DNA from 3 places in the Bacillus sp. LQ01 genome. Region 2 is predicted to be linked to each of the others. Evidence: riboswitches for the same ligand, from Rfam matches in the RefSeq annotation. Region 2 holds a riboswitch; each other region holds the start of a gene.

Region 1 (3,284 bases), on a different contig from region 2:
GCAACTGCAGAGAATTCAATTAAACCAACTGTCATAAATGTGACACCTAAGATTAATGGTGCTAACGCTTCTGGTACAAGGATTTCAAAAACAATTCTAATTGGTGAGGCTCCCATTGCTTGCGCTGCTTCAATTACTCCTTTCGGAACGGAAACAAGGTTTGTTTCAACCATTCTAGCAATACCAATTGATGCGACTAACGTCATCGGGAAAATTGCCGCTGCTGTTCCAATCGTCGTTCCGATAACACTTCTTGTTAGTGGACTTAAGGCTACTAAAAAGATAATGAATGGTACCGGACGAATTGTATTAATTATGATGTTAAGAATAGAAAAGACCCATTTATTTTCTAAAAAGTTTCCTTTTCTCGTTACATACAAAAGTAAACCTAGAGGTATACCCAGAATTGTAGCGAATATAAGGGTTACAATTACCATTAAGAGGGTATCCCCCGTCGCATCTAGTATGCGCGGCCAAAATATACTCCAATCAACTCGCATGAGCTTCTACCTCCTTCAGCTGCACTTGCAGTCTTAGATGTTGTAATGCTTTTTGAATTTCCCTCTGCTCACCTTGCAACTCTACAAGAAGATTTCCAAATAGCACATTTTGAAGTTCAATAATATTTCCGTACAGTACATTTACATCGACGTTATAGTTTTTTGCGATATATGATAGTACCGGCTGTCCTGTCTCCTCACCAGTAAATGTTAGACGATAAATTTGACCACCATTTTGAATTTTCGCTAGAACACTTTCCGGTAAATGATCATTAATGACAGAACGTACAAAGTTTTGAGTCGTCTTTGTTTTTGGTTGCGTGAAAACATCAAACAGTTTTCCTTCTTCAATAACTTTCCCCTTCTCCATTACAGCTACACGGTGACAAATTTCTTTCACAACATGCATTTCATGTGTAATAAGAAGAATTGTTAAATTGTATTCTCGATTTACTTTCTTTAATAAGTTTAGAATTTCTGTCGTCGTTTCTGGATCTAAGGCTGATGTTGCCTCATCACATATAAGAATATCTGGCGATGTCGCAAGTGCTCTAGCAATGCCCACACGCTGCTTTTGCCCACCTGATAGCTGCTCTGGATAATAGTTTGCTTTATCTTCTAACCCTACAAACTTCAGCAGTTCATTTACTCTTTCTTTTATCTCATTCTTTGGTACTTTCGCTAACTTTAATGGATAAGCAATATTTCCAAATACTGTTCTTGAATTAAATAAATTAAAACTTTGAAAAATCATTCCGATTCTTTGTCTTAGTTTACGCAATTCTTTCGTCGATAATGATGTAATATCTTTATCATCTATTGAAATCGTTCCTGCCGTCGGTCTCTCTAACATATTTACTAAGCGTAATAACGTACTCTTTCCAGCGCCACTAAAACCGATAATGCCAAAAATTTCGCCTTTCTCAACTGATAATGTTACATCCTCCACCGCATGAACAGATTGGCCAGCTGATTCATACACTTTACTTACATTGGTAAAAGAAATCATTTTTTTCCCTCCTATATGCTGTAAAAACTTGAAGCAGAGCTTTCGAGGTAAAATAAAAAGTGCCCTCCTTCTTATCAACCATAAAGATAAGAAGGAGAGCACTTATATGTACTCGTTCACATCTTCTCATCTTCCAAGCCTTTATATGGCTTGCTGGAGTTAGCACGGTATTAAAAAACCCGTTGCTGAGGTATCGTAGGGCCAGTCCCTCCACCTCTCTGGATAAGAATGTATCGATTTAATTGTCGTTTAATTAATTCTCATTATAGAACTCAGAATAATAAGAGTCAATACATTTTTTAGAAAAATATTAATTATTCCTTTATTAAAATTTTCAGATGAATATTCATCTGAAAAATAGTAACTTTCAAGGTTATTTAAAATTCTTCTTCCTCATATTTTTAAACAGGAGAATCCTCTCTACGAATTGAATAAATTTATTTGAATATGAAACTCGGAGGAAGATAAATATATGAAAACAGCTCTTTTACTCGTCGATATTCAAAACGATTATTTTCCAAATGGAAAGATGGAATTGCGTAATCCAGTAGAAGCAAGCGAATATGCTAATCAGTTATTACAACAATTTAGAACAAACAGCGAACCTATTTTTCATATCCAACACGTAGCTATAAAAGATGACGCTACTTTTTTCCTACCTAATACAGAAGGTGTACATATTCACGAAAGCGTACGTCCACTTAGAGAAGAAACAGTTATAGTCAAACATTATCCAAATAGCTTCCGAGAAACTAATCTTCTAGAGCAATTAAAACGTTTTAATATTGAACATGTCGTTGTATGCGGGATGATGACTCATATGTGTATCGATGCAACAGTAAGGGCTGCATTCGATTTTGGCTTTCAATGTACCGTTATACATGACGCTTGTGCTACAAAAGACCTTTCTTTTAAGAACGCTACTATACCAGCTGTTTATATTCACAATACAATTTTAGCTAGTTTAAATGGCGTATATGCAAATGTAATAAGCACGCAAGAATTTTTAGCTACATAAAAAAACACTCCTTTCAGTGAGCAAAACCGAAAGGAGTGTTCCTTGTCGAACCATAGATTTTCTTTCAAATTGTATTATACAGGAAATTCTCAAAATGAATACTAAAAAATATGACTAATAAGTCAACTTTTCTCATTATTTTATTTCTGTTTACATGTTTATCCCGCTATTAATAGGTTTTAGCTCATTCTCTTCGAACGACGGTAATATATGGGGGTTCAATTTTAAAAGGAGCTCTTCACATTCTGTGAAGAGCTCCTCTACTATTTCTTATAAAGTTTCAGAAGTAGTTTTTGCTTGCATGTGAAGTGCTAAGTAATCAGGTCCACCAGCTTTAGAGTCTGTACCAGACATGTTAAAGCCACCGAATGGTTGGTAACCTACGATTGCACCAGTACATCCACGGTTGAAGTATAAGTTACCAACGTGGAAGTCTTCGCGTGCTTTTTCAATATGGTCACGGTTGTTAGTAATAACAGCACCTGTTAAACCGTATTCCGTATTGTTTGCAATTGCAAGTGCATGATCGAAGTCTTTCGCTTTACAGAATGCTACTACTGGTCCGAAGATTTCTTCTTTCATTAAGCGAGCATCTTCTGCAACGTCAGCAACGATTGTTGGTTGGATGAACCAGCCTTTAGAATCGTCTCCTTCGCCACCTGCTAAGATTCTACCTTCTTCTTTACCAATTGCAACATAGCTCATTACTTTATCAAATGCAGCTTGGTCATTAACAGGACCCATGTTTGTACCTAAT
Region 2 (3,284 bases):
GAGCTTTTTCATCACCAGCTAAAGTTGTTTTCACTTTTGCTATTGTTTCATCGAATTCCTTATTAGAGTAATGATCTAAGTTATAAGGGTTATTCGTTGTAAATAGCTCAAGGAATGTAATTGGATCCGCAAAGTCAGGGCTCCAGCCATCAATTCCGATTTCGTAGTCACCTTTTAATAAAAGCGAAACTTGTTGCTTACGCGGTTGCGGTTTTATATTTACTGTTAATCCATCTAGATTCTTTTCTAGTTGTCCTTTTAAGAATTCACCAGTTTTCTTATCAAGGTCAGCATCACTCGTTAATAATTCTAATGTTATCTTTTCAGAACCAAGCTCTTGTTTAGCTTTTTTCCATAACTCTTGTGCAGATTTTGTATCAACTTTTGTTAAATCGCCATTTGCAGTACGGAAGTCTTTTCCTTCAGGTCCTTTTGCAAAGTTTTTTGGAACGAGACCAAATGTTGGTGTAGATCCATCATTTAATAACGTATTTACAAAGGATTTTCTATCAATTGTTTGATCAATTGCTTGGCGTGCAGAAACGTTTTGAAGCACTTTGTTTTGTTGATTCATACGTAAAAATTGTACGCCTACGTTTGGACGTTCTTTAAAGTTAGCATCCTTTTTATATTTATCGACGAAGTCAGATGTTAGTTTTATACGATCTAATTGTTTTGACTCGAATAAATTTACTTCTGTTGATTTTTCTTTTACGACGTTAAAATTGATTTCTTCTAGTTTGACAGTATCTTTATCCCAATAGGTAGGGTTTTTCTTGAATTTAAAGCTTTGTTCGTGCTTCCAATCGCTTAGTGTAAAAGCTCCGTTGTACAAGATTGTATTATCTTCTAAAGCGTACTTATCACCTTGTGCTTTAAAGAATTCCTCGTTAATTGGTAGAAATGTTGGGAACGCTGTTAAGCTAATAAAATACGGAACAGGACGCTCCAATTCTACCTCAAACGTATGGTCATCAACTGCTTTTACACCAAGTTGGTCGGCTGGAAGTTCTTTGTTGTTAATTTTTGTTGCGTTTTTAATATCAAAGAATAGAAATGCATATTCAGAGGCTGTTGCTGGATCTACGGCTCTTTGCCAAGCGAACACAAAATCTTTAGCTGTAACAGGAGTGCCGTTTGACCATTTTGAATCTCGCAAATGGAATGTGTATTTCGTTTTATCGCCACTTACTTCATGAGATTTTGCAACACCAGGAACAGGTTTGTTACCTTCACCAAGATTATACAAACCTTCAAATACGTTTCTCATTACTTGACCAGAATCAGTATCTGTAGCACGAGCCGTATCCATTGTTCGTATTTCAGTAGGTGAAGATAAGTTTAAAACCTGTTTACTAGGTGCCTCGTCTTTTGCATTTGCTCCGCTTGCTTCGTTTTTATAACTACCGCAACCAGTTAATAAAATACTTACTCCTACAACTGATGCAATACCGGGTACAAACTTCTTTTTCATTTGATTTTCCTCCTAAATAATTAAGTTTGGATGATGATGAGGGAAATGAAAAATAAAAAATCCCTCTTTTCATATTGAGAAAGAGGGATTTTTACGTACAAGTTATGCACCCGTATATAAACGAAGTCCCTCATTCTATCTTTCAAGCATAAAGCTTGCAGGAAGTGGCACAGTATTCAAAATGAACCTGTTGCCGAGGTTTCAAAGGGCCAGTCCCTCCACCTCTCTTGATACAATGAGTAAACGAATAAATTTTATTAATTTTTGTGTTTCTTTGATAATTCAAAATCTTACACCTTGAATAATGAAGTGTCAACTAAATGAAAAATAGTTTAAATTTTCAGTTTTATCAAACGGAAAAATCACTGCATAGGGCAGTGGTTTTTCTACTAGAAGTTAAAGTTATCTGGATCTGGACCAACGCGACGATCTTCATTTAAAGCTTGAATTGCTTTCATATCATCAGCACTTAATTCAAAGTCGAAGATGTTTGCATTTTCAATAATGCGATGTTCTTTAATTGATTTGGGAATTGTTACAACTTCGTTTTGTAAATCCCAGCGTAAAATAATTTGCGCAGTTGATTTATTATATTTTGTTGCAATTTCTTGTAACGTTGGATTATCTAGTAGTTGTCCTTGCATTAATGGTGACCAAGCTTCAAGCTGAATATTATGTTCTTTACAGAATGCATGTAACTCTTCTTGTGCTAAACGTGGGTGGTATTCCACTTGGTTGACCATTGGCTTAATTTCAGCAATTTCAAATACGTCTTGTAAGTGGTGAATGTGGAAATTACTCACACCGATAGCGCGAACACGGCCATCTTTATAAAGTTTTTCTAATGCTTTCCATGATTCGGTATATTTCCCTTTTACAGGCCAATGTACTAAATATAAATCTAAATATTCTAGACCTAATTTCTCTAATGTAGTTTCAAATGCTTGAAGTGTTGTTTCATATCCTTGATCGCTATTCCATACTTTTGAGGTAATAAATAATTCTTCGCGTGAAACACCGGATTCACGAATCGCTTGTCCAACGCCTTCTTCATTTTGATAGATTGCTGCAGTATCGATGCTGCGGTAGCCATTTTTAATTGCTGCTTTTACAGAATCAATTACTTCTGAACCATCTTCTACTTTAAAAACACCTAAACCAAACCAAGGCATTTTTACACCGTTATGTAATGTTGTATAGTCTTTTAAACTTGTTAAAATCATATTATTTCCCCCTAGCTTTTTTGTTTGTTGCTTCTACTGCTTTTTGAATTGCCTCTGAAAAATTATATTCGTATAAAGTTTTGAGACCCTCAGCTGTGGAACCACCTGGCGTTGTTACTTGTTCGCGGAGGTTAGCTGGATTTTGCGTTTGTTCGAGCATAGAAGCAGAGCCAGAAATCATTTGAATGACAAGATGTTTTGCGGTTTCTTCATCGACTCCATAACTTTTTGTTGTTTCAATTAGGCTTTCAGCAAAGTAATAAAGGAAGGCTGGTGCACTTCCAGTAACTGCAGTAAGCTGATGAACTTCTTCCTCAGTACAAAGTTGCGAAGTACCAATACCTTTTAAAAGCAGTTGCAGGGTTTCTTGATGCATCTCGTTTACTGATTGTCCCATTGTATATAAGGAGATAGATTTTCCAATTTCAGCAGCTGTATTAGGCATAATCCAAGCAACAGGCGTGCCCTTTGGGAGTCTAGCTTCTAAATAAGATGGTCCAATGCCGGCTGCGACTGTTACGACTAGTTGATTTGATATTAACGGAGATAGCTCAGCTAATAACTCTTCATGAGCAGAAGGTGGCATT
Region 3 (3,284 bases), on a different contig from region 2:
AAGTTGCTTTCTCTTCTAGCCACTTACAAGCTAAAATAGGACGTAATACATAAAAGTACTTTTTCAGCTTTACATTCTCACCTTGCAAAAATTCACGATAATTTTTCGACGCCATATGTAAATAATGATATATCGTTGCTTTTGGATCAAAATTCTTCTCACTCATCTGTTGAAGTAGTTCTGGAAAATTAGAGTTTTTCGAATAAAAAATTGGTGATCGAATCCACTCAAGTAAAGCTGGGTTCGACTTCGCGAATAGTTGCAACGCCTTTTTAATATCCCAACCACTTATATCTAAATCATCACTAATTGGATATTCAATTACATCACGTTTGTCATGAATTGATAAATACCATTCTACCGGATGTATATAAACAAACCTAACATCATAATCGCTATCTTTCGATGGAAACCCCCAAGCACGACTCCCTGATTCCACCGCAAATAAAATTTTCACATCATTCTCTTTTTCAATTCTTTCTAACTCCAACTCGATTTTCTCTCTCATTTCATAACATCTCCATTTTTGGATTATTTCCTTGGAAATTCGACAATACACTATTAATTTTACTACATACTAAAAAAACTGTCAGAAATTACTGACAGCCTAATAAAACTTCTATTGTTGCTTTTCAATTACAGTAGCAGCAATTCGTTCAAACTCTTTTTGAATCTCCTCTTTATATGCATCTACTATTGAAAAATCCATAGCAGCAATATAAATTCGTTCTAATTTATCACGAACCGATTTTGCTTTCGCTAAGAAAGACATCGCCTCATTCATTTTTGCTTTATATTGAATGGAAACATCACGAATTTCCTTCGCATATTTCTCATCCGTCCCTGGCATAACAATAAGGGCATACATATCAATAATTTCATCACCTTCGCGACTTGGAAAATATTCATGTGGTGCGGTGCTATCAAAAATTGCAAAGCCTAATTCTCTTACGATAACCATATCAAGACTATTCGGGTCAAATCCGCAATGATATACTTCAACTTCAAACCCTTTTTCTTCAGCTGCCTTAGCTAACTTTTTAAGCATCGTTGATTTTCCAGAACCTGGGCGCCCTTTTATAAAATAACGATGTGGTAACCCTTCTGTTAAATTAGGAACAAAATCAACTGCTCCTTTCGGTGTAGCAGCTCCTAAAAAACGATGTTTTACAAGCGATTGTCTCCCGCTTTTATCTGCAAATAATTTCTGGATTAGCTGATCGGTTAGTTCATTTGCTTTATTAAAATCTATATTATCAATATATATCTTCTCCCACTCATCATGTATAAGCAATGCCTCTTTAAAACGTGCGTAAGCAGACTGAAAAGCTTTACTTGCTTCTGAAACAAATCTTTCAATTTCTAACTTCTGCTTCCTTAATTTATCTGAGTCCCAAGCAATTCCTAAATTTATATACTCTTCAACAACTCCTGGCATTTTGGGCTCAATTACATGTGGTGATGTCCCATCAACAATTCCTACTTTTAATTTTGGGATAATTACACCATCAACCGATTTATTGTCAGAAGAACAATGTAAAAATTCAATATCATATCCTTTTTCAACCCATTCACGACCGATGGCCTTTATTAAAGAAGATTTCCCCGTTCCTGGACCACCCTTTAAGATAAATAATCTGTCTAACCCTTTTAAATTCTCTTCATATAAATTATGAAATCCCCTAGCTGTATTACCACCAGCATAATAATTCAATACATTTCCTGTCACTGCACTCACTCCTTCGCAGCATTGTATTTACATAAGCTACAATATGCGCGTAGCTTTATTTGGGTGAATACCTATTTTGTATTGCACGCAAAAAGGAAATGAATTACAATTTAACTATCGGAAAATTCCGATTTCAAAATTAAATACTTCTTTATCAAGAGAGGCAGAGGGACCGGCCCTTTGAAGCCCAGCAACCTCAGTTTATACGAACTGAATAGGTGCTAATTCCTGCAAAATGCATTGCATTTTGGAAGATAAAACTCAACTAGCATGTAAAGCTCATCTTTCTTGATACTGAAGGATGAGCTTTTTATTATTTGAAAAACATATATTGGAGGTATGTAAAATGAAAGTAATTGATTTATCACAAACATTTGAAAATAATATGTCTCAATTTCCTGGAACACCTAAAATACAACTAGAAGCTGTTACAAGTGTTGAAGAATCAGGCTATCAAGTTACAGATTTTCATTCTGTCGTTCATGTTGGCACGCATTGTGATGCTCCTGCGCATTTTATTTCAGGCGCAACGACCATCGATCAATTACCGCTGGATCAATTTGTAGGTGAAGCTGTTCTTATTGATGTAACTCATGTACAAGAACGAAAACTACCTAAAGAAGTACTGCACGATGCTGATATAAAAGAAGGAGATATTGTTATTTTCCATTCCAATCTATCTACTAAATGGAACACGGAGGCGTATGAGAAAGAAGCTTTTTATCTTTCTGAAGAATTAGCCGAGGAACTAGTACAATTAAAAGTAAAATCTGTCGGTTTAGATTTTATTTCTCCTGATGAGGTAACGACAGAAACATCACCAATTCATCACATACTACTTGGGAATAATATTTATTTAATCGAAAACTTAACAAACTTAGATGCCATTCACACGAAACGTTTCTTCTTCTCAGCAGCACCTTTAAAAATTAAAGATAGCGACGGTGCTTTTGCAAGAGCATTTGCTGTAATTTTTTAAACAAACTATACAAAAAAGCAAAGATCATCATTGACCTTTGCTTCTATTTTTTTTATTTAAATTAAGAAAGAATTGCTCAACATGAGGACGTAACCAAGCTAAATAATCCTTCTCTTTCTTCTTTGTACAAGCTATTTCTTCCCCATCTACCATTTCAACAAGTTCTAGTTCTAACAGTTGCTTCGTGAATGCTAACATATTCACTTCTTCGGATGGATACTCTTCTTTTAATTTCTCCTCAATTTCCCCCAATAAAAAACCGTCACGCATCATTGCCAATGCATCAATCCAAAGTGGCGGCATTTCATATTTTTCTCCTGTAATTGTGTCTTTTACAGTATAATTCTTTTGCTCTTTTCGAAATTGAATCGTGTGTAAACATACAGTCGAATTTAATGTTAATTCCATCATACCACCTCTTTCATAATATCTGCATAGAAAAAAGGATGCGCGTGCACCCCTTCTTATCTTTTCATAACACTACTGAACCGTTACATGAGCAATCAATCTCATGTCGATATTTTCCTCCATTATAAACGAAGTATTTTATAAAAAAAACCCTTCTTGAAACATTTT

Evidence for each region. Region 2 has a riboswitch for S-adenosylmethionine ahead of AC22L0_RS27950 (peptide ABC transporter substrate-binding protein). Riboswitches for the same ligand answer to the same signal wherever they lie in the genome.
Region 1: another riboswitch for S-adenosylmethionine. It lies ahead of AC22L0_RS23625 (methionine ABC transporter ATP-binding protein); the one in region 2 lies ahead of AC22L0_RS27950 (peptide ABC transporter substrate-binding protein).
Region 3: another riboswitch for S-adenosylmethionine. It lies ahead of AC22L0_RS23875 (cyclase family protein); the one in region 2 lies ahead of AC22L0_RS27950 (peptide ABC transporter substrate-binding protein).

Annotation. Positions count from the first base shown of each region.
Region 1 covers NZ_JBYEZL010000004.1:24,589-27,872, reverse strand. Annotated here, with positions in the region: gene AC22L0_RS23630 (methionine ABC transporter permease) at 1-500, opposite strand, end outside; gene AC22L0_RS23625 (methionine ABC transporter ATP-binding protein) at 490-1,509, opposite strand; SAM riboswitch class I at 1,633-1,738, opposite strand; partial or broken gene AC22L0_RS23620 (cysteine hydrolase family protein) at 1,982-2,547, shown strand; gene pruA (L-glutamate gamma-semialdehyde dehydrogenase) at 2,798-3,284, opposite strand, start outside.
Region 2 covers NZ_JBYEZL010000009.1:54,162-57,445, reverse strand. Annotated here, with positions in the region: gene AC22L0_RS27950 (peptide ABC transporter substrate-binding protein) at 1-1,474, opposite strand, end outside; SAM riboswitch class I at 1,607-1,711, opposite strand; gene AC22L0_RS27945 (aldo/keto reductase) at 1,864-2,697, opposite strand; gene proC (pyrroline-5-carboxylate reductase) at 2,699-3,284, opposite strand, start outside.
Region 3 covers NZ_JBYEZL010000004.1:75,895-79,178, reverse strand. Annotated here, with positions in the region: gene AC22L0_RS23885 (nucleotidyltransferase domain-containing protein) at 1-508, opposite strand, end outside; gene AC22L0_RS23880 (PRK06851 family protein) at 620-1,729, opposite strand; SAM riboswitch class I at 1,878-1,990, shown strand; gene AC22L0_RS23875 (cyclase family protein) at 2,076-2,708, shown strand; gene AC22L0_RS23870 (hypothetical protein) at 2,736-3,116, opposite strand.